4 regions of the Halalkalibacterium halodurans genome follow, and region 4 is predicted to be linked to each of the others. Evidence: riboswitches for the same ligand, from Rfam matches in the RefSeq annotation. Region 4 holds a riboswitch; each other region holds the start of a gene.
The links. A riboswitch is a leader RNA that binds a small molecule or an ion and turns the genes downstream of it on or off. The one in region 4 is predicted to bind lysine.

Region 1 (7,761 bases), 1.3 Mb from region 4:
AGCAAAGTGGAATGTCGCTGATACAACACCTAAGATATAAAATACAAGCATAAATGGATTGCTTAAAATGTCGGCCATCATGTCATAGTTAACTTCTGCACCGAACGCTGCTTGGATTCGAGTCTCCCAAACGTGCCATGCGATAAAAATCAACAAAAAGACACCGGAGATACGTTGCAGCAAGAACATCCAGTTTCTAAAGTAGCCATAGTGGCTTGTATTATTTTTCGCTTGGAATGCTATATAAAGGCCATAAATAGCATGGTAAAGAATTGGAATGAAAATGATGAAGATTTCAAGCGCATAGCGGAACGGTAAAGATTCCATGAAGTGCGCTGCTTGGTTAAATGCACTTGCCCCTGCTGTAGCAAAGTGGTTGACGACGAAGTGTTGAATTAGAAAGATTCCAATAGGAATGACCCCTAGTAAGGAATGCAGTCTTCGATTGAAAAACTCACGATTTTCGGCCATACCGATTTCCCCCCACTGTTTTTGTTGATCCTGAATTTTCACTCTGAACCACTACAAACGAACTCCCATCCTCTCTGTATTTCTCGTATCGCACCAAACCTCCTAAGCATGTCCACTTTCATTCATTAAAACAGCACCATTTTTGTGACACGTTTTAGAAACTTTCTTGAAAAATTTCCGACAAAATTATTGTACTCCCAACGAAAAGCCGCGTCAAGAAAACGTATACAGACTGAATATTATCAATCCTCTGCACTTTCCTTTATTTTCGCGGCTTTTGTCCTTAATATTAAGAAAACCAATCGGATTACCCAATAATAATTCGTTCCGTAGGATATTTATAGTAGCTTTTTGTTTCTTTTCGGCGAACCGAGAATAAGAAAGCAATGAGCCCTACTCGCCCAATGAACATGAGCACCATTAAAATAAACTGACTCGGTAGCGACAACTCATCTGTAATCCCCATTGAGAGCCCGCACGTTCCGAAAGCTGAGGCTGTTTCGAAAATAATCGCGATTAACGGAATCGCACTCCCTCTTTCAAAGGCTGAAATCATAATGACTGCAGCAAATAAGAGCACTAGAAAAACCGAGATAACGATGAACGATTTTTGTTGATCCTCTGGATGAATTTCACGACCAAACACTTTGACATCCTGCTTACCTAAAGCAAAGCTCCGGATCGTCAAAAACATGACAGCAAGTGTCGTCGTCCGAATCCCTCCGCCCACGCTGGATGGACTAGCACCAATGATCATCAACCCTGATATGAAGAGCAAGGTCGCCAAGCTTAAGTCAGAAATGTCCATAATCGTCAAGCCACCGCTACGGGACGTAGCCGAATTAAACACAGCCGTAAATAACTGCTGATGCCACTCAAGTCCTACGAAATAGTGATTTTTTTCTAAGGCCCAAATACCGATGACCCCAAAAATAAAAACGGCAAAAAAGGTCGTCGTGGTGATTTTGGTAAATAGGCTGAACGTAAAGTTCGGGTTCTCCTTTGAAAAGTAAGCGCGCACCTCAAGGAGAACAGGAAACCCGATAGCTCCTGCAAAGATAAGCAAAATCGTTACGAGTTGAACGTAATAATCATCCGCAAATGGGATAAGCGACTCTCCTGTTATATCAAACCCGGCATTGGTGAACGCACTCAAGGCGGCAAACGCTCCTTGATAATAAGCTTCTCCAACCGTATCGAAATAGCGAATATAATATGTACCAAGAATGAGCGCACCAATGAATTCAATGGATAACGCGACAAGAAGAATGCCTCGCATTAAATTGACTAACCCTGAAAACTGATTTTGGTTTTGGTCAACCATGATGAGCATTCGTTGAGAAAGGATGATTTTTTTTCCAAATAACATCCAGACAAAGGTTCCAAGCGTCATAATTCCAATTCCGCCGAGTTGAATCGCAAGTGCCAAAAACAAGATCCCAATGTAGCTATAGGTTTCTGAAACATTCACGACCGTAAGACCCGTAACACTCACGGCACTAACCGATGTAAATAGCGCTTCCGAAAACGTAAGATTGACCCCTGGTTGTTGTGAAATAGGCAAAAATAAAAGCACACTAAATAAAAACATCGCAATGATGTATGAGACCATAATCATTCGAAATGGGGTCATAAATTGATTCAATGCTGATTTCATAAAAAATCCCTCCGCGACCACTCGCGCTTAAGTATATCATGTCCAGGATAGACGATCTATAGAGAATGGCAACAAAGTAGTTTATAATATAAGGAGCAGAAGAGAGGGATTAGTTATGAGTACAAAAGAACAAGAAACAACCATGGAAACTGTACAATTATTTGGTTACGATCTACTTCGTAACGATGTTTTGCGCGAGATCCTCGGTTCGGAGCACGATGCCATATTGTATTGGGTTGGCAAATCATTAGCTCGCAAGCATCCGATTGAAACAATGGAAGAAACGTTTGCTTTTTTTGAGAAAGCCAATTGGGGTCAATTGTCAATCCTGAAACAAAAGCGGCAAGAATACACGTTTGAACTCCAAGGCCCGTGGATGACAAAATCAGATCAGCGCTGCTATCAGCTAGAAGCCGGGTTCCTCGCCCAACTCGTTCAAAACTGGTCGGAAACGATCGCTGAGGCTACATATGTCCGAAAAAGAGGCTCTGTTTTAATCGACGTTCATACAGACAAAGGAGACAGCGTTTGATTTTTTTCAGTACCGTTCAAACATAATAGGGTGACTCACATTCATGTGGTCACCCTTTGGTTGTTTTTTTAAACTTCAACAGCAACAGCAGGCTCCTCTTCATGAAGCTTAAATTGCTCATGGAGCATTTCAACCGCCAACACCATTAACTCCTCATCAATAACAGCAGACACTTTTATTTCCGATGTACTTACCATTTTGATCGCGATGTCATTGGCTGCAAGAATTTCGAACATTTTTGCTGCTACTCCTGGATTGGATACCATCCCAGAGCCGACAATTGACACCTTTGCCAACTCTTCTTCATAATCGATGCCTTGAAACGACAGTTCCCCTTTTAATTCTTCTAGGCGAGCGAGTGTTTCTTTTAATGAGCTTTGCGTAATCGAGAAGGAAATCGCCATTCCTGAATCTGTTTGATTTTGGATAATGATATCTACATTAATCCCCGCAGCCGACAAATGGGCGAATAGGGTCGGGAGTGTGTGGATTTCATTTGGTAACCCGTGCACCGTTACTTTTGTCACATCATTTTCAAAGGCAATGCCGCGTACTAGTAAATTTTGTTCCATTGTTCCTTCCTCCTCTATCATTGTTCCTGGCTCATCTACCATGCTCGAGGCGACAAGTAACAGAATCTCATAATTTTTTGCAAATTCAACCGCTCGTGGATGAAGGACACTTGCCCCTAGGTTCGCCATTTCAAGCATCTCATCATATGAAATCGTTTGAAGCTTGCGCGCTTGTTTCACGACCCGAGGGTCTGTTGTAAATACACCTGTCACATCTGTATAAATTTCGCATCGTTCGGCCTTGAGAGCTGCGGCAATCGCGACTGCCGACGTATCTGATCCGCCTCTGCCGAGGGTCATGATCTCTCCTTGTTGATCGATTCCTTGAAAACCTGCGACGATCACAACGTGGCCTTTATCTAGTAATTCATCCATCCGCGCTCTCTCCACTTCCAAAATCCGAGCGTTCCCATGGTGTGATTCTGTGATCATCCCAGCTTGCCAGCCCGTAAGCGATGTCGCTTCCTGTCCCCGTTTATGTAGGGCCATCGCCAAAAGCGCAATCGTCACTTGCTCTCCTGTTGCTAGGAGCATATCCATTTCACGCTTTCGCGGTTCGTCTGTAATTTCGCTCGCTAATCCAACTAACTCATCTGTCGTCTTTCCCATTGCTGATACGACAACAACGACTTTCTTTCCTGAAGCAGCCGTTGCGATGATCCGGTTCGCTACATGTTCAATTCGTTGAACGGAGCCAACAGACGTGCCTCCATACTTCTGTACAATGATTGACATAGGTTTCCCCTTTCTGTTCTTCGCTTGGAAATCGCGCATAAAGAAAACAGGTTCTTAGTCAAATGTTGGGGTGGCATAGGAGGGCGAGCCCCTCTTATCCTACCCCGAATGTCTGATGTTTGAATTGATGATGCAAGAGAATACGGTTTCGCAAGCGATCATAACGCCGAAAACCAAAGGCATTTCTCTTAATCACCTTCGTTTGATTATTCAGTCCTTCAATAAAACCATTGTTTAAGCCAAACGCGAGGCTATTCAAGATCTCGGTCTGCCAGTTCTTCAGCGTCTGAATGGCTCGGTGGAACTCCTTTAACGGGCTCGCCTCCACTCTTCGGTAAAAGGCGTAGAGCCCTTGTTTCACCTCGCTCATTCGTCCTTCCCTTCCTTGCATCTTCGCTTCTTGATACCACCGACGAAAATGTTCTTTTAGCTCATACGCTTCCCTTAAATCAGGGGATAGCTCTAAGTACCGCTCCACCTTCTTCTTTTGCTTATCATCCAGTCCTTCTCTCTCTTTCTGAAACAGATGTTTGATCCGTTTACATCGTTTTCGATGATACGGATGGAACGCTTTTTGCACTCGGCGGCGAACCCCTTCCAGAGCCCAGTAGATGTAACGACAGAAATGGAACGGATCCCCAATGATGAGCGGGTGGCCTAAGGCCTTTTGAACAGCCGACTTGAAGGTATAACTAAGATCCATCACGACCGTTTTTACATGATGACCCTTCTCTTGAAGATATCGTTTAAGCGTATCGGCTTTACGATCCGGTAAGATATCCAGTGGCTTCCGTGTATCTGCATCCGCAATGATCACTTGATATTTCCCCGCATTCGTATCCCCTTTGTAATCATCAATCGCAATCCGAGGAGGAAGGTGATCCACCTTCTTCACGAGGGGGGCCGCCAATTGATCAAACCGGCGCATGGCAGTTGTCACGGACGTTTGGAATTGATTCGCTGTGTCCGTAAAGTTCTTCCCTTGAATGAGCCGTAAGCGAAACGCTTGATTCCATTCCACTGTCTGACGCTGATATCGCTCTACAAAACAGGCTTTCTCCGCAAACCGCTTCCCGCATCTGCACGCGTACCGGCGCTTTCGATAGAATAGATACACCCACCGTTCAAAGAGCTTGAGATGTTGAACTTTTTGGATGCGGTAATCATGGATTCTCTCGGTTCTCTCCCCGCAGGATGGGCAACGATGAGGCGTTCGCGGCATTTCTACATGGAGCGCGATAAAGCCCTCTCGTTCCTCCATCTTTGTGACCTTCACACCTTTTAATCCGGGCAAATCCATGGTAAAATTCATCGTACACGCAGCTCCTATCCTTTCTTTGTTTCTGGACAATTCAAGGATAATGGATAAAGGAGCCTGCGTGCATTTTTTTTGCCCCTCTTTTGTGCAAAAACCCCAACATTTATTGTAGAGCCAGAAAACAAAAACGCAACAGCAGGAAAACTCCTCACCATTGCGTACTGTACACGAAAATAAAAACGTGCGCATTCCCGTAGCTACGTGAGATAGTTCTCCACAGCACTAGTTGGGGCTAGTGTTGTGACAGCCCTATGCTTATTCAACATAGGTCCAGCGCAAATGGGAATGAGCCCCGATCTGCACTTCGGCGAATCCCCCTTTCCAACAGTCGTCAACGATTCTCATTTCTCTCAGACTGTGTACTCTTGGTTTTCGCACCTCTACCATCACTTCAAATTGAAGCGCGGTTATTCAATTGGTTAATATCTTATCAGATGGCTGGAAATCTGACAAGAACTTTTTTTTACTTAGTTTGAAGTTTGTTGTATAACGTCTCTGCTACTGACTTTGGAATGCTAAGGGCTAAAAAGTCGTCGATACTAGCTTCCTTCATTTTTTTCACTGACCCGAAATGTTTAAGAAGTTGGCGTTTCCGTTTTTCTCCGATCCCAGGGACATCGTCAAGCACCGATTGGAAAAACGTTTTCGACCGTGTTTGCCTATGGAACGTGAGGGCAAATCGATGAACTTCGTCCTGAATTCGTTGCAACAAGTAGAATTCGTGACTATCCCGCTTCAGTGGAACGACTTGCGGCGGATCACCTAGTAGCAACTGGGATGTGCGATGCTTTTCATCTTTTGCAAGCCCACAGACTGGAATGCTCAGGCCTAACTCATCGTGCAAAATTTCTTGTGCTGCAGCAATTTGCCCTTTGCCCCCATCAATAACAATTAAGTCAGGCAGCGGTCGTTGCTCCTTTAATAGACGAACGTAACGGCGTCGCACCACTTCCCGCATCGATTCATAATCGTCAGGCCCTGTTACCGTCTTGATTTTATACTTGCGGTATTCTTTCTTATTCGGTTTTCCGTCAATAAAAGCCACCATCGCAGAAACCGGGTCCGTTCCTTGAATATTTGAGTTATCAAACGCTTCGATTCTGTACGGCGTCGGAATGCCCATCGCCTCGCCGAGCTGTTCGACTGCTTTGATCGTCCGCTCTTCATTTCGCTCGATTAAGGCAAATTTTTCTTTCAAGGCCATCGTCGCGTTTCGCATCGCCACATCGACAAGTTCTTTTTTCTTTCCCCTCTTCGGAATGTGAACCGATACATCTAATAGTTGTTCTACGAGGGCTGCATCCGTCCCAGCAGGTAAAAGCACTTCCCCTGGCTTAATATGATCCTTTTGCAAATAAAACTGCCCAATGAAGGTGAGAAAGTCTTCCTCTGCTTCCTTATAAAACGGAAAGATCGATACGTCCCGTTCAATCAGCTTCCCTTGTCTAACGAAAAAGACTTGTACACACATCCAGCCTTTATCGTATGCGTAGCCAAACACATCACGGTCCACACGATCATTCACCATCATCGTTTGTTTTTCCATAACGGCTTCCATATAGCCTAGCGTGTCACGCAATTCCTTTGCCCGTTCAAAGTTCAACTCTTCGGCAGCCTTGTGCATTTTTTTCTCGAGCTCTACTTTCACTTCCTTGTGACCATACTTGAGAAAACGAGTAATTTCTTGTACCATTTGTTCATTTTGCTCAGGTGTGACTTCATATACACAAGGAGCTAGGCACTGACCAATGTGGTAATACAAACAAACTTTATCTGGTAATGTCCGGCATTTGCGCAGCGGGTACAATCGATCGAGCAATTTTTTCGTCTCATTCGCTGCCCCCGCATTCGGATATGGACCAAAATACTTCCCACCATCTTTTTTCAGTTTTCTTGTCGTGACTAGGCGCGGATGCTCCTCATTCGTCAATTTTAAATAAGGGTACGATTTATCGTCTTTTAACATGACGTTATATTTCGGGTCATGTTTTTTAATCAAGTTCATCTCTAAAATTAACGCCTCGATGTTCGACGATGTGACGATGTATTCAAAGTCGGCAATTTCTCCGACGAGGCGTTGGGTTTTCGCATCATGACTTCCAGTAAAGTAAGAACGAACGCGATTTTTTAGCACCTTCGCCTTTCCGACATAGATGATCGTGCCTTGACGATCCTTCATTAAATAACAGCCTGGCTGATCTGGCAAGACGGTGAGTTTTTGTTTAATATGATCTTTCATTTAAGCGCCACCTCTCCCTTTATTGTTGGGGAGAATGAGTATTTTTTCAAGTAAACAGGGTTCCCTTCCTATAGGAACATGAAAAAACATCTGTCCCTATGCTGAGAGACAGATGTTTTTGAATTAAAGATGTTTGTTCAAAAGCTCAGCTAATGCGTCCTTCGGTTGGAAGCCAGTCACTTGATCCACGACTTGACCGTCTTTGAAAACGATCAACGTTGGGATACTCATTACATT
Region 2 (7,761 bases), 190 kb from region 4:
AAACGGCACGGTCTGAGCCGATTAAATTCGACCGATATACTAGTTCATCAAGTCCTGTAGAAAGAGTAGCAGCTTTTTCTACATCCCATGCATTTTGTACCATAAATACCTCCGTTTATTTTTGTTTTATTTTGTTTAAACTATATCACTTTTTGTTTTTATTGTATATATGTTTTTTTATGTGGGATATTTTATTCAGTGCAGTGGTATGACCATTTTTTTGTAATGAGGTGTTTTTGCTCCTTCAGGAGTTAATAAAAGGAGTAAAACTTGAATCCTGTTAAATAGACCATCTATATTTTTATCATTTAGTATTTAGAAACAACAAAAGCACCCCCGTGTTGGAGTGCTTTTACTCGTGTTTCCTTTACTCTTCGTCCCAGACTTTCACTTCTTGCATGACATCGCCTTGGCGAATACGGAGAACCGTGTCCATTCCTTCAATCACTTGACCGAAAACCGTATGTACACCGTCTAAATGCGGCTGAGGCTCGTGAACGATGAAGAATTGGCTACCGCCTGTATCTTTCCCAGCATGAGCCATAGATAATGCACCGGCTACGTGCTTATGGGGGTTTCCTTCGGTTTCACATTTTATTGTATAGCCTGGACCACCTGTTCCGTTTCCGATTGGACATCCGCCCTGAGCAACGAAACCTGGAATCACACGGTGAAACGTTAGACCGTCGTAAAAGCCTTCTTTCGCTAGTTTTTCGAAGTTTTCAACCGTACCTGGTGCTGCTTCTGGGTAAAATTCAATGACGATTTTTTCGCCATTTTCAAATGTAATGCTACCTTTTTTCATACATAAATTCCTCCTTAACAGTCGTCGCCTTATTTTACAATAAAAAAAGGCAGAAAGAAAATAAGAAGCGAGAGATATAAAAATCAACTCTCGAAAGGAAGCTTTTGCACAAGTTGCTCCATTTTTTGTTTAGGTGACCGGTGTTCTTATTTATTAGGTTTATGGCGCGTCTGGGGATATATGTCGACTTCCCTACCGCCACGGTCTAGACGAAAGGGCTTGAGGCTGAACGTTGTCCTTATGGGTTTGATTTTTGCTATAATAACCCGTATGTAAGCCTTTATTTTATCTAGACGGGGGAGCGGAAAATGGAGAATAACGTTTTTGAACAGATGGCCAAACGATATGATACAGAGGATAGAATTGAATTAGCTAAAGTGATCGTTAAGAAAGTTCGATCCGAATTACGAAATAGTCAATCAAAATCTTTACTAACGGTTTTTCCCATGAGGAACTAAAAAAAGCTTATCCGAAGTTGGATTTAAATCGATTGAAATTAGAACGTTCTATCAAGGTCAGCGGATTTTTATGAATCAAGACGCCTCCATGTTTATATCAAGTAGTATCAAGTGATTTCTTCGTACATTAACGTTGGTTAGCGCAAATTCATTTCCATTGAAAAGCACCCCAAATAAATGTCTGGGGTGCAAGACTTTTAATTTTTGCTATACTTTCACCTTTTTTACTAGTGGCATATCGAGACGCACTAAGTCTTCGTACCGCTCCCGCTGAATAACAAGCTGGGCGTCGCCATCCTCAACGAAAACGACAGGTGGGCGCGGAATCCGGTTGTAATTGTTCGCCATGGAGTAGCCGTAGGCTCCTGTACAAAAGACGGCTAAAATGTCTTCGTGGTTTGCCTCTGGTAATGGTAAATCCCAAATGAGCATATCGCCACTTTCACAGCACTTCCCAGCAACCGAAAACATCCCTACCGGCTGCTCGTTCACACGGTTGGCGAGCGCCCCTTCATATTCAGCTTGATAGAGGGCTGGGCGCAAATTGTCGCTCATGCCGCCATCGACGGACAAGTAATGGCGAACATTCGGAATTTCTTTTCTTGACCCGATCGTGTACAGCGTCGTCCCTGCATCGCCGACAAGCGAACGACCAGGCTCGATCCAAATTTCCGGCATCGACATTTCATGTTCTGCAATTTGCTGCTTTACCGCGCGGATCATTTCTTTAACATAATCACCGACTGGACGCGGGGTATCACCTTCAATGTAACGGATGCCGAACCCGCCTCCCAAGTTTAACACCGATGGTTCGAATCCATGGTCTTCTCGCCATGAAACTAAATGTTCAAATATTTTTTCGACAGCCATGACAAATCCAGTTGTTTCAAAGATTTGCGATCCAATGTGGCTATGAACACCGAGCAAATGAATGGAGTCGACAGCTAACGCTTTTTTAACCGCAAGCGTGGCTTGGCCGCTCACAAGATCAAAACCAAACTTTGAATCCTCTTGACCAGTTGAGATGTAGTCATGAGTATGAGCTTCAACCCCCGGCGTAATCCGCAATAAAATATTTGCAGTCGCCCGCTTTTGCTCACAAATGTCTGCTAACAGGTCAAGTTCATAAAAATTATCAACGACAAAGCAGCCAATTCCCGCTTCTACCGCCATCTCAATCTCTGCACGGCTTTTATTGTTCCCGTGAAAATGAATTCGTTCCATCGATACTCCAGCTTGCTGCCCGGTGTACAGCTCACCGCCAGAAACGACATCAAGACTTAGGCCTAGCTCTTCAGCAAGCTGAAACATAGCAATACAGCTAAACGCCTTGCTCGCATACGCCACTTGAGCCTGAACTCCTTCATCTGCAAAGGCTTGTTTGAAATCTTTTGCTCGTTCACGAATGAGTGCCACATCGTAAACAAACAATGGGGTTCCATACAGATTGGCCAATTCGACCGTGTCCACACCTCCGATTTCTAGATGACCCTTTCCATTGACACGACTCGTTCCGTGAAAAAACATAGATGGTTTCTCTCCCTTATAGGTAAACTCAATGAGTGACGTTTTAACCGACTGCAACCATCGTAAAAAAACGCAGCTAATGTGTTACACTAGCTACGTTGAATGCTGCAAGGTAACCTCATTGGCAGATAGCTCTCCGCTAACAGTCAGCGGCAGTTCGTTTTTTATTCAAAAACGACCCAGCAAACGTATGGGATGGACATACATTCACTTCGGCAAATTGACCTTTCCCCACTCTTCCTAGTTCCATCAAACTCCAAGTGGGTACTGATTCGCATTGCACCTCTACCTCATCCTTGATGAGGGGAATTAAATTGTTGTGTTTTACTTTAACACAAACCCCTCTACCTGACAACCGCCTTGATTAACTTTCTTCTTGACGAATAGGGTCTTGCGGATGAACGATACTCGGTCGCCATCGAATCGTTGGAACACTGGAACGTATAATAATTTGCCACATCGCAGGCGGATCGAACGGAAGAAATGGCCATAAATACGGCTTATTTAAGGTTTTAATTCGTGCAAGCATGAAAATAAAAAGTGTCGTGGCAATAATAAAGCCGGGTGCTTTAAATAGAGCCACAATCGTAACCAGTATCAGTCTTGCTACACGTAAAGCGACACTTAGCTCATAGCTCGGAGTAGCGAACATTCCGACCGCACCAATGGCTACATACAAAATAACTTCTGGTGAAAACAGGCCGACCTCAATCGCAATTTCTCCTATCAAGAGGGCAGCGACGAGACCAAGCGCTGTAGCCAGCGGAGATGGAGTATGGATCGCTGCCATCCTAAGCAGTTCAATTCCTAGTTCAGCAAAAATGATTTGGGCAAAAATGGGCACTTCTTTTGTTTCATTCGGCCCTACATATTGTAACCCTTCTGGTAGTAAGCTTGGCTGCATGACCAATAATAGCCAAAACGGCAAAATAAAGAGGGAAAATAAGATGCCAGCAAAGCGAACCCACCGCAAAAACGTTCCGATGGCGGCTGATTGTCTATATTCCTCTGCATGTTGTACGTGATGAAAAAACGTTGTCGGTGCGATAATAACACTTGGGGACGTATCAACCATAATAACCAAATGGCCTTCAAGCAGGTGGGTTGCTGCCACATCAGGGCGCTCCGTATATCTTACAAGTGGAAACGGATTCATTCCTTGTTTAACAATATATTCTTCAATGATTTTATCGGTCATAGTTATACCGTCAATCTTTATGTTTTCCAGCTCTTCCCTAACGATTTTCACCATTTCAGGATCGACAATTCCATCGATATAGGCGATGCAAATATCGGTTTTCGAACGAACGCCCACTTTTAAAATTTCATGGCGCAGACGTTCGTCTCGAATACGACGTCTTGTTAAAGCCGTATTAATGATGATGTTTTCCGTATAACCATCCCGTGATCCTCGAACGACCCGCTCGGTATCTGGCTCTTCAGGTCCTCGTGTCGGATAGGAACGAACATCGACAACAAACGCTTCGGTCTCTCCATCAATTAAAATGAAAATGAGCCCTGACAACATTTGTGTTACCGCTTCATTCATGCTGTCGGTCTCTTCCACTTGGTAATGGGTTAAGTGATTTTTAACGGCCTTTTTCACATCGGTTATTTTCCGATTTCGCGCATCTAGATCCATCAGTTCTTTCAACAACTCAATAATGTTTTGCGTATCTACCAAGCCGTTGACGTAATATAGTTGAATTTCTCGGTCAAACACGGGGAGCTTACGAATGCCCACGTCAAACGAGACATCCATTCCTAATCGTTCTTTCAAACATTCTTCATTTACATGAATGTCCGGTGAGATAATATCCTCTCGCTCTTTAACGCTTTCACTCATGGTATCCACTCCGTTCTAAAATGTATTCCACCGCTCTTCGCGTGATCGGCGCCCCTATTTCCACCGCATCCGCTCCACCCATCTTTCCAATGTCGCCGATCCCGACAACGATCGGCAAATCCAACTCATCGAGTATGTATACCGTATCGCCATTCATCCGCCCAATCTCAAGGTCGGCCACACCATATTTATCCACCCCATATTCCGTAAGCTCTCCGAAGCGGTCAATGCTTACATCCACCTTCGTCCATTCGTGATAATGGCTTGAAGAAGCAACCGCAATCACACCTAAAACATCAATCGCAGGATCATTTGCCACATGGCGCATTGCCGCTTCTCCAGGTCCCTCTAAACGGAATCCACAATCGTCAAACATGACAAGCACCGGATCATAGGGGGTTTTCAAAATGAGCTTAACGATCTCTTCTCCTGTCAAATGGCTAGGATTGCCCCATGATTGACTGATGCAACGCCCTCCTAATTCTCTAGCAACATGTTCGATAGCTTTTAGTGCCGACTCATCTCCGTCTGTGATCAAGATTACTTTCCGACGGCTCATGAGCTTCACCCCCTTGGCTTAAATACAACAGCCACGAGAAAACTAAAAAGAATAGCTGAAGATATGCCAGCAGAAGTAATCTCAAAAATCCCCATTCCTACCCCTAAAAAACCTGATCGCTCTCCTTCGGCCATCGCCCCGTGGACAAGGGAATGACCGAAGCTCGTGATCGGAATGGTCGCACCAGCGCCTGCAAAATCAATCAGTCTGTCGTATAAATGAAATCCATCCAGCACCGCACCTGCAACCACAAGAGTGCTTAATACTTGGGTAGGAGTCATTTTCGCTACATCAAGCAACACTTGTCCCACAATACAGATTAAGCCACCAACGGTAAATGCGATAATATAGTTCACGATTTACACCTCCGCACGCAACGAAACCGCATGAGCGATGCACGGAATCGTCTCTTTTTGCTGGATCATCATCGGATTGAGCAGTGCACCTGTCGCTACAATTAACACTTTCTTTAACTTGCCTTTTTTCATTTGTTCGAAAATATAACCGTAACTGACGACCGCAGAACATGCTGCTCCACTTCCACCAGCAAATACAGGCTGATCCATGCTGTAAATCATCACCCCGCAATCATCATAGTTGCGCTTAAACATCACTCGTTTTTCCTCTAGTAACTTGCGTAAAATTCCACTCCCTATCCGAGAAAGATCACCGGTTACAATCAAGTCATAGTCATCTACCTGCTGATCGGTTTCCTCCAAGTGGGTCACAATCGTATGCGCAGCCGCTGGGGCCATCGCCGATCCAAGATCAAGGGGGTTTTTCAAACCATAATCGACCACATGACCGATTGTCGCGCTCTCGATGCGAACCTTGCTCGGTCGATTACTAACCAATGCAGCTCCAGCACCTGTTACTGTATATGTGGCTGAGTCTGGCTTTTGTTTGGCAAATTCAGTCGGCTGACGAAACTGCCTTTCAGCGGTGGCATAGTGACTGCTCGTAGCTGTAATCACCCTTTGCGCAAAGCCACCATGGACGATGATCGAGCCTACCGCCAGAGTTTCCATTGATGTGGCACACGCAGAAAATGTGCCTAAAAAAGGAATTCCCAGTGCTCTAGCAACGTAGTTTGCCGTAATGTTTTGATTCAATAAATCCCCAGCGATCATAAATGAAACTCTCTCCGTCTCAACATGAACCTTTTTTAGGCAATGCTCGATCGCATCCTGCATGAGTCGTCGTTCTGCTAATTCCCATGAATCCTCTCCACAATAAAGATTGTCATATGCTTGATCAAACGTATGCCTGAGGGGTCCTGCGCCTTCCATAGGTCCAACCGCAGTACCTGTTGACTCAATGTAGACAGGCTTATCAAACTTCAACGTTTGCTTTCGCGGTGACATCATTGACGTATTCTCCTTCAATTCGTTAACTAATGAGCATTTGTACGAGCAACCTGGTCAGTCCAACGAGATATGAGACGACAACCCCAAAAACAATCACGGCTCCAACCATTTTAAACATGTTGGTCGCAACTCCGTGAACAAGCCCCTCGCTGCGATGCTCAAGGGCTGCACTCGCCATAGCATTTGTAAAACCCGTGACAGGGACTAGTGCACCTGCACCGCCAAACTGTCCGAGCTTGTCATATAGACCAACCCCTGTAAAGAGGGCAGCGAGCAAGATCATCGTAGCCATCATTGGCGCTGTGACCGTACGTTCACTTAAAGGAAACCACATGAGATACAGATCGCTAATGGCTTCACCTAGTAGACAAATGAAGCCACCAATGAGAAATGCACGCACTGCATTTTTTCCGTAGTTTGGCTTTGGTTGATACAGTTTAATGTTAGCTTGATATTGCTTTTTCACATCAGTGGTCATCCATCTGCCTCCTTTCTTGACAATCCTTTGCTTTCAAGTAGTATGTGTCTTGTGAAAATCTTTCATTCGGAGGAAACGAAAAAGACACTTATCTCCGTTGATTTTCTTGTCTTTTTAGTCCTTTATAACGTTAGACTTTCCTAAAATGAAAAAAGCCCTACCGCTTCGGCAGGGCAAAAAAGGAGGACAACCTATTCAGCTATATTCGCTTTCATCGTTTCAAGGATTTTCTTTTCAAGTCTCGATACTTGTACTTGGGAGATTCCGAGTCTTTGCGCGACCTCGGATTGGGTTTGATCTTTATAATAACGTAAATAAACGATCAACCGCTCTCGTTCCTCTAAGTTATGAATCGCTTCTTTTAAGGCGATCTTATCAAACCATCTCGTCTCGCTTTGATCTTCCAATTGATCCAAAAGGGTAATGGGATCGCCGTCATTTTCATAGACAGTCTCATGGATGGAACTTAGCGAGCGACTTGCATCCCCGGCAAAGACGACTTCTTCTGGCGTAATTTCTAACTGCTCCGCAATTTCATTCACCGTCGGCGTCCGACCGAGCGTCTTCGTCATATCATCCTTGAGCTTCCGAATTTTATTGCCAAGCTCCTTAATGGAGCGACTTACCTTTACCGTACCATCATCGCGAAGGAATCGTTGGATTTCACCGATGATCATTGGCACCGCATAGGTGGAAAACTTGACATCGTACGACAAATCGA
Region 3 (7,761 bases), 1.7 Mb from region 4:
TAGCCTCAGTGGCAAAGATACCTACCAGATTCGGATAATCCTCTAGCAATTGATGGGCCACCCTTCGAGAGTGAAGACTATCTCCCCTACCATCTTCAACTGCAACCACTTCTATTGCAGGGAATTCCGCTTCCAACGTCTCCTTAAACCCAGTCGTACGTTCTTGATGATTCAATTGATTCGGAAGAGTAATGACCGCTACTTCACCTTCTCCATCTAACAGTTCAGCCATTTTATAGGCCGCATTCATTCCTGCATTATAATTATTCGTCCCTAAAAAGGAATGAGCGTGACTGTCAGGGGCACCTGAATCAAACAACACGATCGGAATACCTGCATCGACAGCTTTATTGATCGTATCCGTAAGCTCCACTGGGTCAATTGCTGAAATGGCAATACCCGCAGGATTTTTGGCAATCGCTTGCTCTAATACAGTAATTTGCTCTTGAATATCATATTGGGCAGCTCCCCGATACTCAACCGTCACATTTAATGCTTGGGCCGCATCTTCAAAGCCCTTTAAACACCTTTTCCAATAATCCATCCCGGATTGAAAGGTGATCATCATATACGTTTCATTCAGATCCCCTTGTAACCCGCGAGTATCCCAAGGGTTGGCAACTGGTTCCTTAAAGTGAGCATGATATACATACAGCATAAACAGCCCAATAAGTGCTACATAGACAAGCAACAGCTTTTTCATCCCATGAAACCCCTTTCAAAAAATCAGTTACCGATCATTTGCCATTAGACGATCTACTAAGATTATATCATTCAACTAGATCATCATTCGTATCTATCTAGATCAAATGTCCTTCTTTATTTTTGGTCAATTGCTATGGGATTGATTGTTTCAAAATACACTCGATAGCATCAGGAGAAAGCGCCCCGATGGATCTTCAGCTCTTGCTTTTCCCGCAGGCGTCTCATGATTTAGACCATCAACCTAGAAACGTCCGTCTCGTTATACGTATACACAAAAAGGTTCGGATCATTTTATTTTGATGATCCGAACCTTTTTGATTACGTTTGGCTAGTTCGTTTTTTTCTTTAAGATGAAACTGGTTGCTTATCCGCTGCAATTCTTTTCAAAATGATCACGGAGAGAACGAGCAATCCAATCGCTACAGCGAGACCTATTAGCACACTGTTTGTCATGCCGAGGGCGAGGAACGCGATAAAGCTAATAACTGCACTAAGGATCGCGTATGGCAACTGGGTAATCACGTGATCAATATGGTGACTTCCCGCCCCTGTGGACGACAAGATTGTCGTATCAGAGATCGGTGAGCAATGGTCACCAAAGATGGCCCCAGCCAACACAGCCGCTAACATTGGCAAAATCATCGTCACATCGATTACGGCCGCCATTTCACCAGCAATCGGCAATAAAATACCGAATGTCCCCCACGATGTACCTGTGGAAAAGGCAGTCACACCAGCAATCAAAAATAGGATCGCAGGAAGCAGCATCGGTGGAATTCTCCCATCAACGAGGGACGCTAAATAGCCTCCAGTCCCGAGACCATCGATAATCCCAATTAATGTCCAAGCAAAAATCAAAATATAAATTGCCGGAAGCATCGATTTTATTCCAGCCCAGAGAGAGCCGCCTAACCCATTTGCACCTTTAACTAAATTGAGCACCAACGCCACGATAAACCCGATGAGCCCACCATACACGAGAGCTCTCGCCACATCCGTGTTTTCAAAAATCGAAAGAATAGTGACCGTTCCCTCTGTTCCTTGAATTCCGGTCGTAATCATAAATGTAACGGTCCCGATCACAAGGGCAACAATCGGCAAAATCAAGTCGGACACCCGTCCTTGCTTAACCACTTTCACTTGATCCTGTTCACCAGGAGCTGGGCCTTTCGCTGCATCTAAAAGCTCTCCCGTCTCCACAGCTTTGGTTTCATGAATCTTCATCGCGCCAACATCTAAGTTGTACCATGCAACTGCAAATACAAGACCGATGGCAACGATAGCGTAAAGGTTCATTGGCACCATCATGACAAACGCCTGCAATCCACCGTATTGCGTCACTCCATGTGTCGCCAATATCCCAGCGATGATCGTAATAATGTACGCTCCCCAGCTAGAAATCGGCGAGATGACACAGATTGGCGCTGACGTTGAGTCAACAATGTAAGCCAGCTTCGCACGTGAAACCCGATGACGGTCCGTAAGCGGGCGACTCACATTACCTACGGTTAAACTATTGAAATAATCGTCAATGAATACAATAATCCCTAACCAAAACGCTAGCAGTTGTGCGCCCACGCGAGTTTTCACCTTACGAACAGCCCATTCACCAAACGCCCGCGTTCCACCTGAGCGTGTCATAAGGGCAGCCATCATACCTAACAAAAGCAAGAAAAAGATAATGAACAATTCCCAGTCATTGATGGCTCCTTCAGTTACAAAAATGGCGCCGACGAGTTCTGCTACATGCTTAATGCTCTCAAGTATCGCAAAATCATTAAGCATGATCGCACCGACAATGATCCCAATCCCGAGCGACAGCAGCACACGCCTTGTCAAAATCACCATCACCAACGCAAGGAGCGGTGGGATCAATGACCAAATGCTCCCTTCCATATTCGTTCCTCCATTCTTCGTCGTAATGGAATCACGCTTTTCAGCGAATCCCTTCTTCTATATCTATTACCAAGGGCACAAAAAAAGAGCAATGATGAGATTGATCTCTCCCATTGCCCTTTTATCCGCACAAGGAAACCCCATCACAACGTTAGTAGTTCTCCACAGCAAAACAAGCTGTGACAGTGTTACATTTATTCAATGCAACCCCAGCAAGAAGGCGCTTGACTCACCTTCCGCTTCGGCGAGTTTTCCTTTCGGCGCTTATCCTCGTTGTCATCCTCCAAGCGCTTACTCTTAAAACCCGCTCCTCTACCCCATCTTGTGGATGAGGCACACCATCTATTCAATTAATCGTGAGTTATTCTACCATAATATATTTCATGTCGCAATGTAAATATTCGCTAGTTTTTCGCTTGACGCTCATATACTCTGAACTCATGAGGATAGACATTCTTTTCATCGACAGTGCCCGCCTCAATGGACACAAGCTCCCACTCCTGTCCATCAATCTCTGGAAAATACGTATCACCGTCAAAAACCTCATCAATGTAGGTCACATACATCCGATCCGCGTGGGGCCAAAAAGCTTTAAACAGTTCACTACCGCCAATGACAAACGTTTCGTTTTCATGTTCTGTGAGCCTTATAGCTTCATCGATAGAATGGACGATGTCAACCCCTTCGGCTGTGTATGCTTGCGATCTTGTGACGACGACGTTTCGGCGATTTGGTAACGGTTTGCCGATCGACTCATACGTTTTCCGTCCCATGATCACCGTATGTCCCGAAGTTACCCGTTTAAAATGGGCTAAATCGGCAGGGAGTCGCCACGGAAGGTCATTCTCTTTTCCAATGAGCCGATGCTTGTCCATCGCAACAATAAACGAAATCATACAGACACTTCTCCTTTTATATGAGGGTGCGGGTCATAACCGACAAGCTCAAAATCATCGAACGTGAAGTCGAACAATGAACGAACCTCTGGGTTCAAACGCATCTCCGGTAATGGTCTTGGCTCTCGCGTTAACTGTAATTTTACTTGTTCGATATGATTTAAGTAAATGTGAGCGTCACCGAACGTGTGAACAAACTCTCCTTCTTCTAAATCGCATACTTGGGCGATCATTTTTGTTAACAAGGCGTATGAAGCGATGTTGAAAGGAACGCCTAGGAAAATATCTGCACTTCGCTGATAGAGCTGACACGATAGCTTTCCGTCTTGCACATAAAATTGGAATAGGCAATGACATGGAGCTAAAGCCATATCTTCAATCTCCGCTGCATTCCAAGCACTTACGATCAATCGTCTTGAATCCGGTTGATGTTTAATCGCTTCTACGACTTGAAAAATTTGGTCGATCGTTTTCCCATTCGCGCCTTCCCATGAGCGCCACTGTTTACCATATACAGGACCGAGTTCCCCATTTTCATCAGCCCACTCGTTCCAAATTCGCACACCATTCTCTTGCAAGTAGGCGATGTTAGTCTCTCCTTTTAAAAACCAAAGCAGTTCATGGATGATCGACCGCAGGTGCAGTTTTTTCGTCGTAACAACGGGAAATCCTTCTTGGAGATCAAATCTCATTTGATAGCCAAAAACGCTGATCGTCCCTGTTCCTGTCCGATCTGATCGCTCGGTTCCATGCTCGAGAACGTGGCGGCAAAGCTCTAAATATTGTTCCATACACGATCACTCCTATGTATTCGTCTAACCTAACACGTATTATACATGATTTACTGTTAGGAGGTACGTATAAAAAGCAAAAGCGGCCCACTTGCTTCAGCGTGACCGCTTTTCCTAGTTTTATACCATTTTCAAGAGAGCGTCTCGCCCTTTCATTCCTTCCGTAATCCCACAAGCTTCTGCCTCCAATGTGACCGATTCAAGGGGAGCGTCGAGCAATTGATCGATGGTGCGAACACCGACTGCACGCCCAGCGATAATTTTTCGTTCTGCTAACTTTTCATTTAATAATGCTACATCGAGCGCCCCACACATAATGTACCCTTTCTCTGACGTGACCGCCATAAAGTTCGTTTTTGGAAGCTTCAAGGTGACAGCAAGAAACGTGTGACCTTCAATGTCAATCGGATTCATTTCTAACACCTTCGTCACTCCTTCTTCATCTCATTCCTTTATAGAATATGGGAGTTCGATGAAAGAAGTGCACATACTACCGGTGTTCGATTTTTTTCAGCTGCCACGCCAACACATCACGAAGCATTTCCGGCATGAAATACCGCTTCTCCTGAGATTCTGCAATTTTCGGAAACAAATAACCGAACGTATACATGTCTAGGGTGGCAAGCTCGTAAAGCTGCTCTTTGACAACAGGTTCGCCTGCAATTTTCACTTCCGTCACTTCCAACGTTCCGTCTCGTTCTTCACTGAGGCTGATGTCGATGCCTGTAAAAAGCATCGTTCCGAGTACTTTGCCACGAAAGCCAAATCCTTTTAGTTCAAGCTCAATGATTTCCCTAGTGTGGGCACGCCTGATCGTCTCTAAAAGGGCATCACCTGTCATTTTGACGAGGCACGGATTAATTGGGTGTGGACAAATGCGGTGAATGTCACCTACGGTTACGATGTTAGGGCCAATCGATTCAAGCAGTACACCTGCATTCATCATCCCAATATCCGCCCCGCACCATTCTGTAATCCCATCACATAATAGCTGGGCCCCTTCTGTAGGGATAAACCAGTCGACGGTCAGTTGCTGCGAAAGGTAGGCAACCTCTTGTGATAAATGCTGCTTTGCCTCCCTATTTAAATGTTCTAGCTGAAGATGAGTCGTTTGATCTGGGGCTTCTTTTTCCATATCGATCAGTTGCGCGTTGCTTTCCGCAATACAGCGGGCTTCCGTATCATACGTAAGCTCTACCTTACCAAGCCATTTGCCACCCCTGCCTGCCTGGGTAATAAGCGTGCCATACAATCGCTTTCCTTCTGGGAGAACGTGATGGGTATGAGCCCCACAAATAAGGTCAATTCCTTCATACTGCTCGGCTATTTCTTCATCTCGAAACAGCCCAAGATGGGACAGCAAAACCACAACATCGGCTTGCCCCTTAACCTCTTCAAGTAGCTGCGGCAACACCTCTTCATGACGGCGAACATCCCAGCCTAACTCGCGGTAGAATGGGGTAAAGGGAGCCGTTACACCAATCATTCCAATCGTGAGCTGCTCCGATACCGTATGAAGGACATAAGGAGTCGCCCATGCTGGCCGCATTCCATCCTCGTCAAATAAGTTGGCGACGACCACAGGGAAGGAGGCATGAGCATATAATTCATTTAAAGCTTCTTTCGAGAAAGTGATTCCTTCGTTATTTCCAATCGTCGCATAATCAATCCCTAACTCATTTAAAAGAGCAACATTTGCTTTCCCCATCGTCGCTTCTGTTATAACATGACTTCGGTCCGCATGGTCTCCTAAATCGAGCAACAGGTAAGATTCTGTTTTTTCCCGTTCTTTTTTCATGTAGGAGACAATCTGTGGCCAATACGTAAAATGGCTATGAAGATCATTCATATGATAAATCGTTAATGGTATCGTTGCCAAGAAGATGCCCTCCCATATGTAACAATTTAACCGAGCCAGCCTTCATAAATAAGACGGAGGCCAACAAACAATAAAAACAAGCGAAACACAAACACAATCGTATCACTTTTCAGGCGCGTGTTTAAAACTGCACCTAGCTTCGCACCAATCCAAGCCCCTGGGACGAGCGCTGCAGCAAACAGCCAATTCACATTCCCTAGTGCAAAATGGGAAAGGGAACTTAGCAACGCCGTAAAAATGATCATAAACATCGATGTGGCAACTGCCACATGGGGCGGGAACGCAAAAAGTAAAATCATCGCCGGCACGAGCAAGGTGCCCCCACCAATTCCGAATAACCCTGAGAGAAGGCCGACAAAAAAAGCAATGAGTATGCCAAGCCATGCTTGAAATCCATAATCATAGCGCTGTCCCTCAGGATCAACGTACACCCGACGAATCCCCTTTTTCTTTATTTCCATCGGCTTTAAGCGATGACGAATCATCAACAAAAACGACATAAGAATGACAAATAGCCCGAAATAAATTTGAAACTGTTGGACTTGTAACCCTTGATTAAGCCACACCCCGACTAGCGCTCCTGGACCGCTACCGATGAAAAAAATCAAGCCACTCTTATAGTCCACCGTCCCTTTTTTCATATAGGCAAACGTGGATGACAGTCCCGTAAAAATCATAATCAAGAGCGACGTCCCAACCGCTACTTGCGGGGTCACCGCCTCCGATAAAAGTGCAGTACCCCCTAACCAAAGAAGGGCCGGGACAACGATAATGCCGCCACCAAGCCCCATTAAACTACCGATTGTCCCGGCTAAGAGACCGACACAAACTAAAATGAACCACTCCAACGAAAATTCCTCCTACAGAACTGCTATTCAAACAAATTCAACTGCTTCGGTGTGAGCCCATGGTATTCGATTTCTAAGAGCTCTAGCATTTGCTTCGCATTCGCTGCTGCGTCGCCCCCAGAGTTGTTGTTAAACAGGACATAGACATCCTTTACTTGGGCTGCAAGCTGCTTCAAATGCTCTGCCCACTCAGCTAATTCTTCTTTCGAATAACGGTACAAGTAACGAACCTCACGCCAGTTCCCTTCCTGAGGCCTGCGCCACCCTTCCACATTGCGCCCATGAAAGCGAACGAGGACGTTTTCTTCGTTCGATGGCACTAAAACGGTTGGAACAGAGCCCTCCCCCCCTTGCGGCTCGTCACAAATGCTATGAATCCACCCTTCCTCGCGCATAAACGAGAGGGTTCGCTCTCGGACACTGGGCCGGAACCACGATTGATGGCGAAATTCCAACGCCACCGGGAGCTTGCCCATCTGCTGCTTACAATAGCGTAAATAACGAACATGCTCTTTCGTACAATCAAACCATGGCGGGAATTGAAATAAGACCATGGCCAGTTTGTTCGACTCAAGAAGCGGCTGAAGGGACTCTACGAAGGCGGCAAACATGTCCTCCTTGGAAGAGAACGGTATCTCCCCCCGTTGATGGCCTGTTAATCCTTGATAGGCTTTCACGACAAAACGAAAGCAATCAGGGGTGTCACTTGCCCATTTTTCCATATTCCTTTTTGGCTGTATCGCATA
Region 4 (7,761 bases):
ATCCAGTCGATAGGAGGAAAGAAGAGGGTGAGACAACGATTAAGCCGTTTGTCGCGTTTTCCGTCTTGCTGATCGCTAGCTGCTTTACGTTAGATATGCTCTTTAATGTGAACATGGTCACGATTGTCACGATTTTAGCTGTGCTGTTCCCATTTTTATGGGCAGTGGTGATGAAACAAGTACATACGTTTTTTCAATCTGTAATAGAACAACTATTTACGGCTTTTACAAGGTTAAAGCAAGAGTGGGCAATCTTTGTTAGCGCCGGCTTCTTTGCCGTCGCCCTTTCAGAAACTGCCTTCGGTACGTTTGCATCCGAATGGCTATACCGGTTGGCAAACGGGTCTGTTTTCATCGTGAGCGGACTTATTATCTTATTCGCTGTTATTCTTGCACAAGTAGGGATCCATCCGGTAATAGTCCTAACAGGGATCGGCTCGTCCATTTCGCCGGAAGCCTTCGGAATTAGTTCGGCGTATTTGGCGCTTGTTTTAATCGTTAGTTGGACGCTATCTACCCAGCTCTCGCCTTTTTCAGGGCAAGTTCTCTTATCGGCTCATTTGGTAAAAAGACCTGCGCACATTCTTATTCGCCGAAATATTGGATTTATTTTCACTCAATGGGTAGTCCTAACGAGTGTACTCTATGGCTTACATGCTATGAACTGGCTGTAAGTTTTTGTATGAAAGGAGAGGGGAGCGTATGAATCGCTGGCTTACTTATTTTCTTGTTTTTTTCGTTATGGTGTTATGGGGATTAAATGTGGTGATGTTAAAACTACTCGTCACATCGTTCCCACCCGTTACGATGACCGCGCTCCGCATTTTTGTTGCCGGCTTTGTTGTTCTGCTCGTCTTACTTCTTTTAAAAACATTCCGGCAGCTGACGGCGACGGAGTGGAAATATGTCATATTGGCAGCTATCTTCGGTGTTTTAGGACATCATTTCTTTTTATCGATCGGGTTAACGATGACGTCTGCATCCAATGCTGTTTTAATTTTGGCACTGCTGCCACTTACGACTTCGCTTTTGGCTATCCTTTTATTAGGTGACATGTTGACACGCTGGAGGGGTTTCGGAATTTTCCTTGGACTTATCGGTGTTTGTACAATTGTTCTTTTTGGAGAAGGGGGACTGGCAGGAATTCGAACGGGGGATGGCGTGATTTTCTTAGCGATGATGATTCAAGCCCTCAGCTTTGTTTACATAAAAAAAGCAACAGATACGCTGGATGCGAAGCAAGTGACAGGAATGATGCTTCTGATCGGCTCATTGCTATTATTTGTGACAAGTCTTATCATTGAGCCAAATGGTCTTGCCTCGATGGGAGATAAAGCACTGTGGATTTGGTGGGTTTTTGCCATTTCCGCCGTGTTTGCGACGGGTCTTGGGCACATTATTTATAATCAAGCGATTCATCAGCTAGGTACAGGTGAAACGGCGATTTTTAACAATTTGGTCCCGTTTTTTGGCCTTTTGTTTTCTGCGCTTTTTTTAGGCGAAGTGATTGCCCTTGCTCAAATTGCAGGCTTGCTTTTTATCGTTGCAGGGGTCATCCTTGGTACTGGACATGTAGACGCTTGGATGCAGAAGCGTAAACGTCGCTTCGATCAAGTAGGATAATGGAAAAAAGCACAGGATGATTCTTCTGTGCTTTTTCATAAGTAAATTTAGCTAACAAACATATTGAACTGTGGGTTGATCGCTAGCTCTAATTGCCGCTGTTCTTCAGCCGTTAGCGGAACGAGGGGAAGGCGTACATGCCCAACAGGAAGCCCTTTTAGTTCAAGAGCAGCTTTCACTGCCGTTGGGTTGGGTGTCATAAATAAAGTTTTCATGAGCGGTAGTAGTTTCCGATGGATCGCTGCTGCCCGCTCTACTTGCCCTGACAAAAATAATTGCACCATTTCTTGCATTTCATTTCCGATGATGTGCGAAGCAACAGAGACGACTCCTGTCCCGCCGATCGATAAGAGCGGTAATGTCAATGAATCATCCCCACTGTAGACGCTAAAGTCTGCAGGAGAATGTTCAATAATTTCAGCAATCTGATCAAGATTGCCGCTTGCTTCTTTAATCGAAACAATATTTCTTAGTTCAGCAAGGCGTAGCGTCGTTTCCGCATCCAAGTTGACACCGCTTCTTCCGGGAATGTTGTAAAGCATGATTGGTAAGGAAGTGGATTCGGAAATGGCTTTAAAGTGTTGAAATAAGCCTTCCTGAGATGGCTTGTTGTAGTAAGGGGTCACGAGCATGATACCGTCCACACCTAAATCTTCTACTTTTTTACTCAGCTCAATCGAAGCCCTCGTATTGTTGGAGCCTGTTCCTGCGATGACGGGAACTCGGCCACCTGCGGCTTCCACTACGGTGTGGAAAAGGGCCATTTTTTCATCTGTCGTTAACGTGGGCGATTCGCCAGTGGTTCCACCAACGACAAGGGCATCGCTCCCATTGGCAATTAATTCATTTACAAGTTGACAGGTCGCTTCTAGGTTCACTTGGTCCTGTTCGTTGAACGGTGTGACCATCGCTGTAACAATCCGTCCGATATTCATTCCGTGCATCCTCCTCTATTCATGGTTGAAATTGAAGTACGTGATCGGTTGTCTCATTGGTGAATAGAGCTATACGACCTCATCGCAAAGAAAAAGTATACGACATCAAAAAAGCAACAATGAGAGGGCTCATTGTTGCATGGTATGTGTTGATTAACAACCATTCCGATGCGTGAGATAGCCCTCCATATAGCAACATCCGCTATATGACAGTTCTGTATTTATTTAATACAGAACCAGCCTTCAGAACATGAGATTCTTCCAGCTTCGGCAAATTCCCCTTTCCACAATTCTCAACGGATCTCATTCTCCTCCAATTGTGTACTCTTGGTTTTTGCACCTCTATCCTCACTTCAATAATAAGAAGTTGAGATATATGTGATTGTGTCTCCACCTTAACAAAAGATGATTAAGAATGCAATGTGAAATCAATATTTTCGCTTAAGTTTATGTAAATAGTGAGGAAACACTTCTTTATTCGTGAGGGAAGATTAAATTGTTTTTCAAATGAAGGGAATGCAATCGTTCTGTGGTTTGCTTAATGTTTTTGGACGATGTTGAGAAGCCTGTCTAATTCTTGACTACATCTGACGGTAATTTCAGCAGTTAACCCATATTTTGCAGCTAAATTAAGCATTTGCTCTCGTTTTTTTTCAATTTGTTTCACAACCATCAATGTTCAGCTCCATTATTCGTATTTCTTAAACAACATTCAGATGATTTTAATCACACGATGACTATTATAGTCAATTTCTGACGATTGAAAAGAGGTTCACTAAAAAAAGTCAATATTACTCAAAAGTAGTAGAATTTCGACAGGATTAGCGTTTCCTAAATCTTTCAGCATTGAAACGCCAGAGGTATAGGAAAACTATAATCAAAAGGAGGGGAGATAATGAAACGATTATCCGTCGTTGTGATTTCATTTGTGACGTTAGTTGCAGGCTGCGCACAGGAACCAACAACTTTCGGGCTTGCTCGTGACCAAGGACATGAGGCGCGCGGGACAGCCCATACTTGGCAAGGTCTAGAAGGACCACTTACCGATATGATGATTCCAGAGCGTACAAGAAATGGGCTTGCGCGAAGAGACTCAAAGACGTTTGGTGAGCAACGAGAGCAAGCAGGGGCGAAACGAGGGCTAGGCTTTCGCCACCAAAGTCAACGGATATTGAAAGATCGAATGGGTACTGTGGAAGATATGCCACAAATTAGTGATCATCCACACATGAAGCAAAGGCAGCCCCAGGTAGGTGTTCAGGAAGTCCAAACACGAGAACAAGCAATTAAGCAGCGACTGCTTAACTTAGAATCGGTTCATAATGTCTACATTCTGTCCAATGGGCATTCGCTTATCATCGGGGTAGATGCGGCAGAATCGAATCGAAAAAAGCTGCATCGAACGATCCGTGAGACGATTGACGACCTTGTCGATCTGAATCGTGTGACGATCACAACGAAAAGGGCTCACCTTCAAAGGATGAGAACATTTGAAGAAGGGTACCATCTTGGTCAGCCAATAGAAGCCGTTGAAGGGTTCTGGGGTGAGATGGTCGAGCGATTTAATCAAGATCAATCATAAAAAGGAAAGCACGTTCTTTCTTATATAAAGACGTGCTTTTTTATAAGGGCAACTACACTGAGTTTTTTAGAAACGTTAATATACTGGGGAGAGGTAGCCTGCATAAAGAGCGTGCAAACTACCTCTTTTTCTAATATAATCCTTCGTTATCCAGTACAGTCAAGTACGCCCGTTCCACCTGTTTAAGGTTGGACACAGCGTTTTCAAAATGCACCTTCGTTCTGGCGCGGTTTCCACTGGTTGGGTTTGACACAAGTTCATCGTGTAAGTTGGTTACCGTATTTAATTCAATTTCTAAGCTTTCCAAAACATTTCGCACACCTTGGAACTCAGAAGGAGTGTCTTTGACAAGCATGGATTTTGTCCAAGCATGAAGTTCTCTTAACCTCTCCCTTGCCTCTGGTTCATTCATTCGTACCGTCTGTCCCCCCCGGTAAAAAGGGGCAAGAGCTTCTAATTCATGAGCTGCTTCCACTAAATAGTATCCGAAATGGTCAGCATACTCAGTTACATAGTCCTCATGAGTATTTTGCTGTTGTTGCTGTACCTTCGTATTCGACGGTGGTGTGACCATTTTAGCTCGATCATGCTCCTGTGCGATCATATCGTTTGCTACTTGCTCTTCTGTCGTTTGTTGGCAACCGCTAAAAATGAAGCCGATCGTCGTCATTAGGAGAATGAACAGAGTGAATCGTCGTTTCATATGAATATAGACCCCTTTGTCTTTAAATTCTTAACGTTAGTATAGGATGTTTCTTGCTTTGTATGCGTAACGGCTATTGATTGCTCAATTCAACTGACTGTACTAAAATGAAACAGATGACCTTAAAGGAGTGGACAAATAGATGAAATTAATTGCCACAGATATGGATGGTACATTACTGAATGACGAGCGAAAAATATCAAAAGAAAATGCAGAAGCGATCAAGGCAGCACAACAAGACGGCATCCATGTGGTTGTTGCAACAGGTCGGGATTTTAAAGAGGCAAGCATGCCGTTAAAAGAAGCTGGATTAACCTGTCCTATTCTCTGTGTAAACGGAGCTGAGGAACGAAGTGCTAATGGCGAATTGATCCACGCCGTATCTTTGGCTAAAAATGAAGCGCTGACGATTTTAGATATATTAACAGCTGCGGATGTTTACTTTGAAGTGTACACAAACAGAGGGGCTTTTACTGATGATTATGAAAAAGGATTAGAGATTGTGATTGACGTTTTGCAATCGGCAGGATCGGATGATTCATATGAGAAGATGCGTGAAATTGCAAAGCATCGATTTGAGTCTGGTGCTGTTCAGTTGACAGAGGATTATACGAAATTAATCGACTCAACAGCTGTCTATAAATTTTTAGCGTTTTCAAGGGATGAAACAAAGCGACAAGCTGCAAAGGACGACCTTGAAAAAAAGGATGTCTTCTCCGTAAGTGCGTCTGCCTCTGATAACTTAGAGATCACACATTGGCAAGCACAAAAGGGAATTGCTCTCCGTCGGTTAGCTGAGCGCCTCGGCATTAACTCAGACGACGTGATGGCAATTGGTGATAACTTAAATGATGTTTCTATGTTGAAGTATGCTGGTACGGCTGTCGCGATGGAAAATGGAGAAGCAGAAGTTAAACAATTAGCTGACTTTGTCACAGCTTCAAATGAAGATAATGGTGTAGCTAAAGCGATCAACAAATGGTTGAAATAAGTGAGAATAACGACCAAACCTACCTAGAAAAAGCAGGTAGGTTTTTTGCTATATAAAACGAAGTAGCAACAAAGTTCAATGTATTATAACAAATAGAAAATAACTGTTGACTATTATAGAACAGATGCGTATACTGTAACTAAGAAAAAGAAACTTACTGAAAATTTAAAAAGAATGGGGAGTGAGAGTAGAATGTTGAGAATCTCTGCTGATCAACAGGAGAAAAAGCCGGAAACAACAACGGAAGAAGAGCCGACGATCCTTGATATGATTAACGACTATTATGGTCGTACGTAATGATTAAATGACAGAGTTTAGCCATTGGGTTAAGCTCTTTTTTTTGTTCTGTAATATGACAGTAGGAGCATGAGAAACCCTTGACACAGAAGAAAAGGAAGTCTAGGATTAAATTGTTAACTTAATTTTATGATCAGTTTACAATTGATATTGATTGGAGGAGTGAGCAATGAATTGGATTCAGCTTGCCCAAGAAGTGATTGAGGGGAAACGTATATCAGAAAATGAAGCGTTAGCCATTCTTAACAGTCCTGACGACGAACTTTTGCTTTTGTTGCAAGGGGCGTTCACGATCCGGCAAACATACTACGGAAAGAAAGTAAAATTAAATATGATTATGAACGCAAAATCAGGATTTTGTCCAGAGAATTGCGGTTATTGTTCCCAGTCGTCCATATCGAAGGCACCGATTGACGCGTACCCGATGGTGAATAAAGAAACCATTTTGGAAGGCGCAAAACGGGCTCATGAATTAAATGTGGGGACGTACTGTATTGTGGCCAGTGGGCGTGGACCTACGAATCGAGACATTGATCATGTTACGGAAGCGGTTCGCGAAATTAAAGATACGTATGGATTAAAGATATGTGCTTGTCTCGGTATTTTAAAACCGGAGCAGGCTGAGCAGTTAAAAGCGGCAGGGGTTGACCGATATAATCACAATGTTAATACATCGGCTCGCCACCATGATCAGATCACGACCTCACACACGTATGAGGATCGGGTAAACACGGTCGAAGTTGTAAAGCATAGCGGGATTTCACCGTGCTCAGGTGTGATCGTTGGTATGAAAGAAACAAAGGAAGATGTTGTGGACATGGCCTTTCAATTGCGGGAACTCGATGCCGATTCCATTCCGGTGAATTTCTTACATGCGATAGACGGGACACCGCTTCAAGGCGTCCATGAACTGACTCCTATTTATTGCTTGAAAGTATTAGCCTTATTCCGCTATGTATGTCCAACGAAGGAGATACGGATCTCAGGGGGAAGGGAAGTCAATTTAAAGAGCCTTCAACCACTTGGCCTTTATGCAGCTAACTCCATTTTCATCGGTGATTATTTGACGACAGCAGGTCAGGAGGAAACGGCTGACCATCAAATCCTGAAAGATTTAGGATTCGAAGTGGAATCTGTGGAAGAAATGAAAGCAAGCCTGCAAGGCCAGTAAACAAAATGGAAAGGGAGCGGCTTAGGTGCTGCTCTCTTTTCATTTTGAATCATGAGAAGAAGACAGACATGATACACGCGGTCGTTGAGACATTTGCCTTGTCGAGCAATTCCTTCTTCGTAAATGCTCTAATCGCCGACGATTGCTTGTTTTTTTCGTGCAAATCGTCTGTAAAGAGAGCTACAATAGAGAAAAGGTTTACGAGGGGAGAGGGTTATGCGATATTTTTCAACAGACAGCCCGGAAGTCAAAACAATTGTTGCCCAAGACTCTAGACTTTTCCAGTTTATCGAAATAGCCGGTGAAGTGCAGTTGCCGACAAAGCCAAATCCTTTTCAATCGCTTGTATCTTCAATTGTGGAGCAGCAACTGTCAATCAAAGCAGCGTCGGCGATATACGGTAGGGTAGAGCAATTAGTCGGTGGGGCGTTGGAAAAGCCTGAACAGCTGTATCGAGTA

Region 1: another riboswitch for lysine. It lies ahead of FED51_RS15735 (ISL3-like element IS651 family transposase); the one in region 4 lies ahead of dapA (4-hydroxy-tetrahydrodipicolinate synthase).
Region 2: another riboswitch for lysine. It lies ahead of lysA (diaminopimelate decarboxylase); the one in region 4 lies ahead of dapA (4-hydroxy-tetrahydrodipicolinate synthase).
Region 3: another riboswitch for lysine. It lies ahead of FED51_RS17570 (Na+/H+ antiporter NhaC family protein); the one in region 4 lies ahead of dapA (4-hydroxy-tetrahydrodipicolinate synthase).

The regions. Positions count from the first base shown of each region.
Region 1 covers NZ_CP040441.1:3,226,887-3,234,647, forward strand. The annotation lists gene FED51_RS15715 (succinate dehydrogenase cytochrome b558 subunit) at 1-471, opposite strand, end outside; gene FED51_RS15720 (TrkH family potassium uptake protein) at 779-2,128, opposite strand; gene FED51_RS15725 (YslB family protein) at 2,244-2,660, shown strand; gene FED51_RS15730 (aspartate kinase) at 2,729-3,967, opposite strand; gene FED51_RS15735 (ISL3-like element IS651 family transposase) at 4,062-5,279, opposite strand; lysine riboswitch at 5,485-5,676, opposite strand; gene uvrC (excinuclease ABC subunit UvrC) at 5,749-7,524, opposite strand; gene trxA (thioredoxin) at 7,648-7,761, opposite strand, start outside.
Region 2 covers NZ_CP040441.1:1,698,075-1,705,835, reverse strand. The annotation lists gene FED51_RS08420 (bifunctional rhamnulose-1-phosphate aldolase/short-chain dehydrogenase) at 1-103, opposite strand, end outside; gene FED51_RS08415 (peptidylprolyl isomerase) at 368-805, opposite strand; partial or broken gene FED51_RS08410 (hypothetical protein) at 1,114-1,378, shown strand; gene lysA (diaminopimelate decarboxylase) at 1,471-2,790, opposite strand; lysine riboswitch at 2,912-3,086, opposite strand; gene FED51_RS08400 (spore germination protein) at 3,155-4,636, opposite strand; gene spoVAEA (stage V sporulation protein SpoVABEA) at 4,629-5,195, opposite strand; gene spoVAE (stage V sporulation protein AE) at 5,201-5,551, opposite strand; gene spoVAD (stage V sporulation protein AD) at 5,555-6,562, opposite strand; gene spoVAC (stage V sporulation protein AC) at 6,585-7,040, opposite strand; gene sigF (RNA polymerase sporulation sigma factor SigF) at 7,232-7,761, opposite strand, start outside.
Region 3 covers NZ_CP040441.1:3,595,052-3,602,812, forward strand. The annotation lists gene FED51_RS17565 (substrate-binding domain-containing protein) at 1-703, opposite strand, end outside; gene FED51_RS17570 (Na+/H+ antiporter NhaC family protein) at 1,051-2,601, opposite strand; lysine riboswitch at 2,749-2,924, opposite strand; gene FED51_RS17575 (dihydrofolate reductase) at 3,006-3,497, opposite strand; gene FED51_RS17580 (thymidylate synthase) at 3,494-4,288, opposite strand; gene FED51_RS17585 (YunC family protein) at 4,409-4,702, opposite strand; gene FED51_RS17590 (bifunctional metallophosphatase/5'-nucleotidase) at 4,779-6,167, opposite strand; gene FED51_RS17595 (sulfite exporter TauE/SafE family protein) at 6,194-7,015, opposite strand; gene FED51_RS17600 (DUF72 domain-containing protein) at 7,039-7,761, opposite strand, start outside.
Region 4 covers NZ_CP040441.1:1,891,557-1,899,317, forward strand. The annotation lists gene FED51_RS09345 (hypothetical protein) at 1-674, shown strand, start outside; gene FED51_RS09350 (DMT family transporter) at 703-1,623, shown strand; gene dapA (4-hydroxy-tetrahydrodipicolinate synthase) at 1,671-2,558, opposite strand; lysine riboswitch at 2,729-2,911, opposite strand; gene FED51_RS09360 (aspartyl-phosphate phosphatase Spo0E family protein) at 3,097-3,231, opposite strand; gene FED51_RS09365 (YhcN/YlaJ family sporulation lipoprotein) at 3,454-4,140, shown strand; gene FED51_RS09370 (hypothetical protein) at 4,271-4,843, opposite strand; gene FED51_RS09375 (Cof-type HAD-IIB family hydrolase) at 4,986-5,834, shown strand; gene bioB (biotin synthase BioB) at 6,301-7,302, shown strand; gene FED51_RS09385 (DNA-3-methyladenine glycosylase family protein) at 7,519-7,761, shown strand, end outside.